Regions from separate parts of the Arthrobacter sp. P1_C12_2 genome, predicted to be linked through region 3. Evidence: riboswitches for the same ligand, from Rfam matches in the RefSeq annotation. Region 3 holds a riboswitch; each other region holds the start of a gene.
What was found. A riboswitch is a leader RNA that binds a small molecule or an ion and turns the genes downstream of it on or off. The one in region 3 is predicted to bind glycine.
Positions count from the first base shown of each region.

Region 1: another riboswitch for glycine. It lies ahead of gcvP (aminomethyl-transferring glycine dehydrogenase); the one in region 3 lies ahead of gcvP (aminomethyl-transferring glycine dehydrogenase).
Region 2: another riboswitch for glycine. It lies ahead of AC1DZQ_RS22030 (hypothetical protein); the one in region 3 lies ahead of gcvP (aminomethyl-transferring glycine dehydrogenase).

Region 1 is NZ_JBFUAF010000001.1:287,672-290,912, reverse strand. It holds gene AC1DZQ_RS01395 (hypothetical protein) at 308-688, shown strand; gene AC1DZQ_RS01390 (hypothetical protein) at 1,158-1,367, shown strand; glycine riboswitch at 1,512-1,609, shown strand; glycine riboswitch at 1,611-1,719, shown strand; gene gcvP (aminomethyl-transferring glycine dehydrogenase) at 1,772-3,241, shown strand, end outside.
Region 2 is NZ_JBFUAF010000035.1:11,891-15,131, forward strand. It holds tRNA gene AC1DZQ_RS22015 (tRNA-Thr) at 22-98, shown strand; gene AC1DZQ_RS22020 (hypothetical protein) at 314-691, shown strand; gene AC1DZQ_RS22025 (methylenetetrahydrofolate reductase) at 726-1,529, opposite strand; glycine riboswitch at 1,825-1,922, shown strand; partial or broken gene AC1DZQ_RS22030 (hypothetical protein) at 2,079-2,330, shown strand; partial or broken gene AC1DZQ_RS22035 (serine hydroxymethyltransferase) at 2,323-2,733, shown strand; partial or broken gene AC1DZQ_RS22040 (serine dehydratase beta chain) at 2,973-3,241, shown strand, end outside.
Region 3 is NZ_JBFUAF010000041.1:3,861-7,101, forward strand. It holds gene gcvP (aminomethyl-transferring glycine dehydrogenase) at 1-1,544, opposite strand, end outside; glycine riboswitch at 1,584-1,699, opposite strand; glycine riboswitch at 1,701-1,799, opposite strand; gene AC1DZQ_RS22350 (TetR/AcrR family transcriptional regulator) at 1,910-2,449, opposite strand; gene AC1DZQ_RS22355 (MFS transporter) at 2,517-3,241, shown strand, end outside.

The DNA of each region.
Region 1 (3,241 bases), on a different contig from region 3:
CCGGAGGTTGCGCGGCCCTTTGCCGCGTGCATAGGCGATCCTCAACACAACCTATTGACGTGAGGCAACAGCGGGCGTTGACTGGAAAGGTGCCCCGGGCAATTATCCCGGAAATGACATCGGTCCTGTAGACGCGGACCGATGACCGCCGGTCTCGATCCCGGGCGGACAATTCCACTGACTATCAAGCCGACGTCCCGGTTCCCTGCCCAGGATCGCGTCCAGGGATGCGGATCCTGCCGACGCCATTTCTGGAGTGCATCGGTGGGAGAAGCGGAAACGTCGACCCCTTCGAAGGACCAAGTTCATGAACAAGGCTATGCGCATCATCGGAACAACTGCTGCGACGGCCGCGTTGGGCCTGGGCGCCAGCGCCGTGCCTGCCAGTGCTGCCGTTACAACCTCCACCGTTTCCTGGAACCAATCTTCGTTCGAGCACCGGCATCAGATGCGGGACAACAACCGGCACGATGCCGGACGTGGCTGGTGGGACGGCGATAGCCGCTGGCACGACCACTCTGACGGGTGGGGCTGGCGCGACGACAACGGGAATTGGCGTGACGACAACGACCACAACGGCTCATGGACGGGACGGGACGGCTGCCGTCACGACAAGGATGGGTTCTGGGACCATAACGGTCACCGGCATGACCACAACAAGCGCCACCACGGCTCGGGCACCTGGTGACCGGACACTTCTGAGAGTCTCGGGAGCAGGAATCAACGGGAGGGCGGGACGATTTCCCGCCGTCCCGCTCGTTGTTGTCCTCACACCGGACGACGGCGGGCCCCGCGTCCTGCCCGCCACAGATCCGCAAGGGCGTCCGCCCGGACAGTGTGTCGAATTAGCTACGGCTCGGACCTCGCGCTTGTCGGGGATCTCGGAAGATATTCACGAAACGGGAGAGATGTTCCCGAGGAAGTTCCCATCCGTCGAAGTCTGCTGCAACGGCGGCGCTTTCCGCCTTGCGGGCTGCTCTGAGGGTCGGTTACCTCAACCTGGAACTGGCGGCGGCCATGTGGGTTGCGTTTCCTCGTGACGAAGCCTCCAGCCTCCAGCCGGGTCAGGACGCGGCCTAGGGTCTGGCTTTGAACGGTGGACCGTTGCGGCGAGCTGTTCTTGGTTCATGTGGTGCGGGGCCCCGGCCTTGAGGGCGATGACTGCGGCGCCTGGCCCCACCCTCACCAACATCGTGACCACCAGGGGATCCCAGCGCGGCCGAACGCCTCGGCCCGCTGATGCAGGCCACCGTCCCACGCCCGCCGCGGCGCAGCTCGCCGCCTCCATCACCTTCCTGCTCAGCGACGACGGAACCAACGTCAACGGCGCCATCCTCGCCTCCGACGGCGGCTGGTCCGCACTGTAGGGGAGCGGCACTAAACGCCAGCGGACGACGGCGGGGAGTCCCGCCGTCGTCCGCGGGAACAGCGACTCAATTGAAATAAATTTTGCATCCTGCCCGGCAACCAGATAAATTGTGAGCTGTGTCACCGACCAGTGGCACAGCTTATGATCTGCGGCGGGAGAGTCCTGCCGGTACGTTCAGCAGGCGCCGTAGGAGCAAATCCTCCCCAGGAATCTCTCAGGCCCACGTACCGCCGCGGCAAGGCAACTCTGGAAAGCAGTCCGGGCAACCGGGCTCACCGACGGTGCAAGTGGCGCGCTGCTGAACAGCAGGGCAAAACGGAAACTCTCAGGTCCAATACAGAGCGGGGAGGAACCCGAATCATCGTGGCGTTTTGATGCCACCTGAATTATGGAGTTCCTCTCATGACGGTTCAATCGTCCCCGTCCACCTTCGCAGACCGCCACATCGGCGCCCGCCGCCAGACCGACATCGACACCATGCTCAAGGCTGTCGGCTACGACAGCGTTGACGGCCTCGTTGACAACGCGGTCCCCGATTCCATCCGCCAGGAAAAGCCCCTCACCCTGGACAGCGCCCTCAGCGAAGTCCAGGTGCTGGCCGAACTGCGCAAGCTCGCCTCCAAGAACAAGACCGCCGTGCAGATGATCGGCCAGGGCTACTACGACACCGTCACCCCGCCGGTGATCCGCCGCAACATCCTCGAAGCCCCGGCCTGGTACACCGCCTACACGCCCTACCAGCCGGAAATCTCCCAGGGCCGGCTCGAGGCGCTGCTGAACTTCCAGACCATGGTCCAGGACCTCACCGCGCTCCCGGTCGCCAACGCCTCGCTGCTCGACGAGGCCACCGCCGTCGCCGAGGCGGTGCTTCTCATGCGCCGCGCCAACAAAAACAAGTCCGCTGCCGGGGCCAAGACCGTCCTCGACGCCGACTGCCTCCCGCAGACCATCGCGATCGTCAAGGGCCGTGCCGCAGCGCTGGGCTTCGAGGTGCAGGTCGCCGACCTCTCCGCCGGTCTGCCCGACGGCGACATCAACGGTCTCGTCCTGCAGCAGCCGGGCGTCTCCGGCCGGGTGTGGGACCAGTCCGGCGTGATCGCCGAGGCCAAGGAACGCGGCGCACTGGTCACCGTCGCCGCCGACCTGCTTGCCCTCACCCTGATCACCCCTCCGGGCGAGCAGGGTGCGGATATCGCCGTCGGCTCCACCCAGCGCCTGGGCGTGCCGCTGTTCTTCGGCGGCCCACACGCGGCCTACATGGCGGTGCGCGAGGGCATGGAACGCACGCTCCCCGGCCGCATCGTCGGCGTCTCCAAGGACAACGCCGGCGTCCCGGCCTACAGGCTGGCCCTGCAGACCCGCGAACAGCACATCCGGCGCGAGAAGGCCACGTCCAACATCTGCACCGCGCAGGCATTGCTGGCCATCGTGTCCTCCTTCTACGCCGTCTACCACGGCCCTGACGGACTGAAGGCCATCGCCGAGACCGTCCACAACAACACCCGCGCCCTCGCCGCCACGCTGAAGATCGTCGGCCGCGAACTGGCGAGCGACTCCTTCTTCGACACCCTCACGGTCCGTGTGCCCGGCAAGGCCGCCAAGGTCATCGCCGCCGCCGAGGCCCGGGGCATCAACCTGCGGCTCATCGACGCGGACACAGTTGGCGTGTCCGTCGATGAAACCACGACGCCGGAGGTCCTCTCCGCGGTCGTCGTCGCCTTTGGCGCCGGTCCACTGGTGGAGGCCAAGGGCTTCGAGCTGCCCGAGACGGTGCTGCGCACCTCCGACTTCCTGCAGCACCCGGTCTTCAACACGCACCGCTCCGAAACCCAGCTGCTGCGCTACATCCGCAAGCTCTCGGACCGGGACCTC
Region 2 (3,241 bases), on a different contig from region 3:
GATGTGTCGGGTTGCAGGAATGCCTCCTTAGCTCAGTTGGCCAGAGCACCGCTCTTGTAAAGCGGGGGTCGTCGGTTCGAATCCGACAGGGGGCCCCACGAACCCCTCCTTCCCGGTGATTCCGCCGGGGAGGAGGGGTTTTCTCATGCCCGAAAACGGGGCGATGCTTGGTTGGACAACATGTCCAGCCAAGGAAGTAGCGGATTGGCTCCCGGTCGCACAGGCGTCCGACCCCCATCCACCCTGGCCCACGCGTCGTGGCGTACGATCCGGTTACAACATTCCGGTTCACCACAGGACAGCAGGAGGGCTGATGCAGAGTTCGTCCGTTCCGGCCCGGACAGCGTGGGCCGTGGTCGCGGCCGTGGGCCTCATCCTGCTTTGCCTGGGTCTGGGCCAGAAATTCTACTTCGGGTCCGTCACGAATGCCTTTGCGCGGGACCGACTCGGCAACACGCTCATCCTGGCCGGGGCCGTCCTTGGTCTGGCGGCCGCCGGCTGGTCGAGGTATCGGGGCGATCCCTTGTGGGTCACTGTCATGGTGGCGGTCCCGGCCGTGGTCATTGGGGGACTGAATCTGGTCGTCGGCGACAGCCTGCTGCCGCACATCGCTGCGCTAGCCGCAGTCCCGCTGGGAGTGGCCGGGGTTATCGGCGGCGTCGTCGTCGGGACGCACCGCATCAGGTCCTGAGCCCCGCCCGCCGGCCCGTTGCCGTAGATGGCGTTCATCCGGTCACTTGAGTGGAACGAAGACGGCGGCCGGCCACGTCGGAGGGGAGCGCTTCAAAGCAATTGAAGCTGTAGAGATGGATGCCGTCGATGACGGGCTGCGCGGCCAGCTCGTCGATGAGAGCGCCGGGAGAGTAGCGTTCGCCGCCCAGGAGGCGGCGGGCGAGCGGTCCGGTCCGGCTCACGAACCGCAGGGACGTTCCGACGCCGATTTTCGTTGCCAGTGCGATCAGCCTGGTTCGTTGCACGGCGCCGGCAACCCCGGCCAGGACCGGAAGCGTGACCCCCTCGCGGCGCAGCATCGCCGCATAGCTGTGGATCCTGTCCGCCGAGAAGCACATCTGGGTGACGACGCTGGAGGCAAGTTCCTGCTTGGCCAATAGCGATTCGAGCAGCTGCAGAGTGCCGATGCCGGGGTGGCCCTCCGGGTATCCGGCGATCCCAACGGCCATCTGGCCGCCGCTGATTTCCGCGATCTCGCGCAGCAGCTCGCCGCCATTCGCGTAGGGACCCGCAGGCTGCGGGGCGTCACCGCCTACCGCGAACATTTCCGAGATGCCGGCCACACCACAGTCCCGGATGATGCCGGCCAGCTGGGAGCGGTCCTCCAGGCTCCGGGCTGCGAGGTGCGGGACCACGGTGTAGCCCAGCAGGCTGAGCTGGACGGCCGTGCGCATGGTCCGTCCGATCCCGTGGTGGGGCAGGCACGTGATGGTGAGCGTCGTGGTCAGCGGCACTGCCGTCTGGATTTTTTCGACGATTCCCTCGGAAGGAATGATTTCAAGTCGTGTATGGAACATCTTTGATCCTCTGTGCCAGTGTCACAGTAGAGCTCCTTCTGGGCCAGGGGGCGGGTGTTTTCGGGCCATTTAATAGTCAGGGCTTGGCCCCGGTCCCGTCTACGAATGAACGGTGCGGTCTTGCCAGCGAGTATAGACATTCGTATAAAGTCCGCGCACCGGGGCGGCTTTCATACATATGGATAAAGGGCATCGACAAAATTAAGCAGGTTGTTGTAGCCAGCCGTTCCGGCCCTGCTGGATGATGAATGGCAACACCGCTGGGACCCCGGTCACGGCGCAAGCGACACGCTTTTGATCTGCGGCGGGAGAGTCCCGCAAGCAAATGATGCGGGCGCCGTAGGAGCAAGTCCTCCCCGGGAATCTCTCAGGCCCACGTACCGCCGCTACGAGGCAACTCTGGAAAGCAGCTCGCTCTTCACCAGGAGGGCAAGCTCACCGACGGTGCAAGCAGACCCTGTCTGCGGAATCTCTCAGGTCCACGACAGAGCGGGGAGGAACCCGATCCATAGCCGTGTCCTGCGGGCCGGCCAGACCCTGGAGTTCCCTATGACCGTTCAGTCCAATCCCTCTGCCTTCGTTGACCGGCACATCGGCGCGCGCCGCCAGGCCGACATCGACACCATGCTCAAGGCGATCGGCTACGACAGCGTTGATGGCCTTGTGGACACCGCTGTGCCCGACTCCATCCGTCAGGAAAGCCCGCTCAACCTGGACAGCGCGTTGAGCGAGGTCGAGGTACTGGCGGAGCTGCGCCGCCTGGCGTCCAAGAACAGGATGGCCGTGCAGATGACTGGCCGGCGCCCGGATCCTCGCCGAGCGCCTGGTCCAGCCGGACGTCACCGCCAACGGGATCAACGTGATCTCCGGCGGCACCGACGTGCACCTGGTCCTGGTGGATTTGCGCGAGTGTGAGCTCAACGGGCAGGAGGCCGAGGACCGGCTCGCGGCGATCGACATCACCGTGAACCGCAACGCCGTCCCGTTCGATCCGCGCCCGCCGATGGTCACCTCGGGGCTGCGGATCGGAACCCCGGCCCTCGCGACCCGCGGCTTCGGCGAGGCGGCCTTCACCGAGGTTGCCGACATCATCGCCGAGGCGTTGATCGCCGACGCCGGTGCGGACCGGTCCGGCCTGCGTTCCCGGGTGGAGGCCCTCGCCGCCGCCCACCCGCTTTACCCCTCGGTTGATAACCTCGCCTAAGCGACGTAAGACTGAAGTAGCAGCAGTACAGAACTAGCAGCAGTACAGAACTAACGCAGTACAGATCACGACGCCGGGTTGCCGCACCAGCCGCCGCCCGGCGTCGTGCATCCGGCGGCAGTGCCGCCAACCGGCGGAATTGGCCGCCTACCGGCGGGATTGGCCGCCTACCGGCGGCCGGACCGCCTTCCGGCAAGACCCTCTGCCGGGCCACAGCAAGACCTAGTTAGGAACGGACAATGGCTGTTGGAGTCTTTGACCTCTTTTCCATCGGAATAGGGCCATCCAGCTCGCACACCGTGGGCCCCATGCGGGCCGCCGCGGTCTTCGCCGAGGAACTCAAAGCCTCCGGGGACCTGGAGAAGGTCGCCTCGCTCCGGGTGGACCTCTACGGCTCCCTCGCCGCCACCGGCCACGGCCACGGCACCATGACGGCCATCCTGCTCGGGCTCGAGGGCTTCCACCCCGAGCAGATCCTGCCCGAGGAAGTCGAGGACCGGCTCGCCGC
Region 3 (3,241 bases):
TCGGCCGTGGCGTTCAGCTTCATGGTGCACGAACCCAGCGGGATCATGGTCCGGTCCAGGGCCAGGTCACGGTCTGAGAGGCGGCGGATGTAGCGCAGCAGCTGGGTCTCGGAACGGTGCGTGTTGAACACCGGGTGCTGCAGGTAGTCGGAGGTGCGCTCGACGGCGGGGTCCAGGCCGAACCCTTCAGCCGTGTCGGTCACCGACGCGCCGAAAGCGGCGATGACGTCGGCGACGATGTCCACTGTCGTGGCCTCATCGGCGGAGATGCCGACGGTGTCGCCGTCGATGGCGCGCAGGTTGACGCCCTTGGCGTCGGCGGCCGCGATGATCTCGGCTGCCCGGCCCGGCACGGAGACGGTGATGGTGTCGAAGAAGGAGGTGTGCAGCACGTCCAAACCTGCGGCCTTCAGGGAAGCTGCGATGGTCTTGGCGTGGACGTGGACCGACTGGGCGATTGCCTTCAGCCCGTCGGGGCCGTGGTAGACGGCGTAGAAGGAAGCCACGATGGCCAGCAGGGCCTGGGCGGTGCAGATGTTGGAGGTGGCCTTCTCACGGCGGATGTGCTGCTCGCGGGTCTGCAGGGCCAGGCGGTAGGCCGGGACGCCGGCGTTGTCCTTGGAGACACCCACGAGGCGGCCGGGCATGGAGCGCTCAAGGCCCTTCTGCACGGCCATGTAGGCCGCGTGCGGGCCGCCGAAGAACAGCGGCACGCCGAAGCGCTGGGCGGAGCCGACGGCGATGTCAGCACCCTGCTCGCCCGGGGACGTGATGAGCGTCAGGGAGAGGAGGTCGGCGGCGACGGTGACGAGGGCGCCGCGTTCCTTGGCGTCGGCGATCACGGCGGTGTGGTCGAACACGCGGCCGGAAACGCCCGGCTGCTGCAGGACGATGCCGTTGATGACGCCCTCGGGCAGGCCCTTGGAGAGGTCGGCGACCTCGACCTCGAAGCCGAGGGCTTCGGCGCGGCCTTTGACGATCGCGATGGTCTGCGGGAGGCAGTCGGCGTCGAGGACGGTCTTGCCGTCGTGGGCCGTCTTGTTCTTGTTGGCGCGGCGCATCATCAGAACGGCCTCGGCGACGGCAGTGGCTTCGTCCAGCAGCGAGGCGTTGGCGATCGGCAGGCCGACCAGGTCCTGGACCATGGTCTGGAAGTTCAGCAGCGCCTCGAGCCGGCCCTGGGAGATCTCCGGCTGGTAGGGCGTGTACGCGGTGTACCAGGCCGGGGCTTCGAGGATGTTGCGGCGGATCACCGGCGGGGTGAGCGTGTCGTAGTAGCCCTGGCCGATCATCTGCACGGCGGTCTTGTTCTTCGAGGCCAGCTTGCGTAGCTCGGCGAGGACTTCCACTTCGCTGAGGGCCGCGGCGAGCGCAAGGTCGGCGTCCTGACGGATGTCCTTCGGAACGGCGGTGTCCACCAGGGCGTCGACGGTGTCGTAGCCGACAGCCTTCAGCATGGCGTCGACGTCGGCCTGGCGGCGGGCGCCAATGTGCCGGTCAACGAAGGACGTGGAGGCTGGGGTAACAGTCACAAGGAACTCCATAACTCAGGCGGCGCAGGGTACGCCACATTGATTTGGGTTCCTCCCCGCTCTGTATTGGACCTGAGAGTTTCCGCGCAGCCTGCGATTCAGGGACTCCGCTTGCACCGTCGGTGAGCACGGCACGTCCGGGACACGCCTGCTACTTTCCAGAGTTGCCTTGCCGCGGCGGTACATGGGCCTGAGAGATTCCTGGGGAGGATTTGCTCCTACGGCGCCTGCTTGTACCTACTTGCAGGGCTCTCCCGCCGCAGATCAAAGGCGTATTCAATTGGGGGTGACAACAGTCACAGCTCTTATTGTCCTACGCCGGGCGCGCGTCCGCAAACTCCCTCCCGGCGGTGGACCCAGGTTACGGGCGGCGGGCGTCAGCCGCGCAGGCGCTCGACGGCGGCCAGGAGGCTCCGGACATCCGCCTCAACCTCCGGCAGCGGCCCGCCGGGCCCCCGGGCCAGCATGGCGTTGAAATACAGTCCGTCCCCCATGTACAGGACGGCCTTCGCCATGGCGGGTCCGACGTCGGCCGCCAACAGTTCCAGCCAGCTCGCCTGGGCGGCGGCGAAGCGGCGGAGGGTCTCCCCGTGCGCCACCTCGGCGAGCCGCGTTGCCGCCACGAAAACCCGGTCCATGGGGGTATCCGCCCACACCGAGGACTTGATGAAGTAGGCGGCCGCCCCTTCGGGGGCCTCCCCCATGGCAGCAACATCCGCAGCCAGATGCCGGTCCAGCCGTTCGAGCAGGACCGCGATCATCGCCTCCTTGGTCGGGAAGTGGTAGAGCAGGCCGCCCTTGGAAACGCCGGCCCGGCGCGCGACGGCGTCCAGTGTGGCAGCGCGTTCACCGACTTCGATGAGCAGAGATTCGAAGGCATCGAGGACGGCCTCGCGGGCGACGGGTTTCCTGGGCATGCCTCCCATCATGCCTGTCCTGTCGCGCATTTCTTAACTGTACCGTCCAGACGGTATAGTTACGTTGATGAGCATTCCATCGATCACCGCAGCCACCAGCACTACGGCAGCCACCGACCCCCGGGCACCGTGGCGTGACTGGGTGGCGCTTGCCCTGCTGATGTTCCCCGTCCTGCTCGTGGCCGTGGACAACACGGCCCTGACGTTCGCCCTGCCGGCCATCGCCAGCAGCCTGGCCGCCTCCGGCGTCGAACTGCTCTGGATCGTCGATGCCTATCCCCTGGTCCTGGCCGGACTCCTGGTCGCGATGGGCAGCCTGGGCGACAGGATCGGCCGGCGCCGGCTGCTCTTCGTCGGCAGCGCGGGCTTTGCCGCGGTTTCGGCCGTGACGGCGTTCGCGCCGAGCGCCGAATGGCTGATCGCCGGCCGCGCCGGGCTTGGCCTGTTCGGCGCCATGCTCATGCCGTCCACGCTGTCGCTGATCCGGAACATTTTTCCGCAGCCCAACCGGCGCAGGCTCGCGGTGGCGATCTGGGCCGCTGGCTTCTCCGGCGGCGCCGCCCTGGGCCCGATTGCCGGCGGCTGGCTGGTGGAACATTTCTGGTGGGGCGCCGTCCTCCTGATCGCGGTGCCGATCATCCTGCCCCTGCTGCTGCTCGGCCCTGCACTGATCCCGGAATCCCGCGACCCGAAGCCGGGCCGCGTGGACGTGCCGAGCATGGTCTTGTCCCTGCTGGTCATGGTGCCCGTGGTCTACGGGATCAAGACCCTCGCCACCCACGGGCCTGCCCC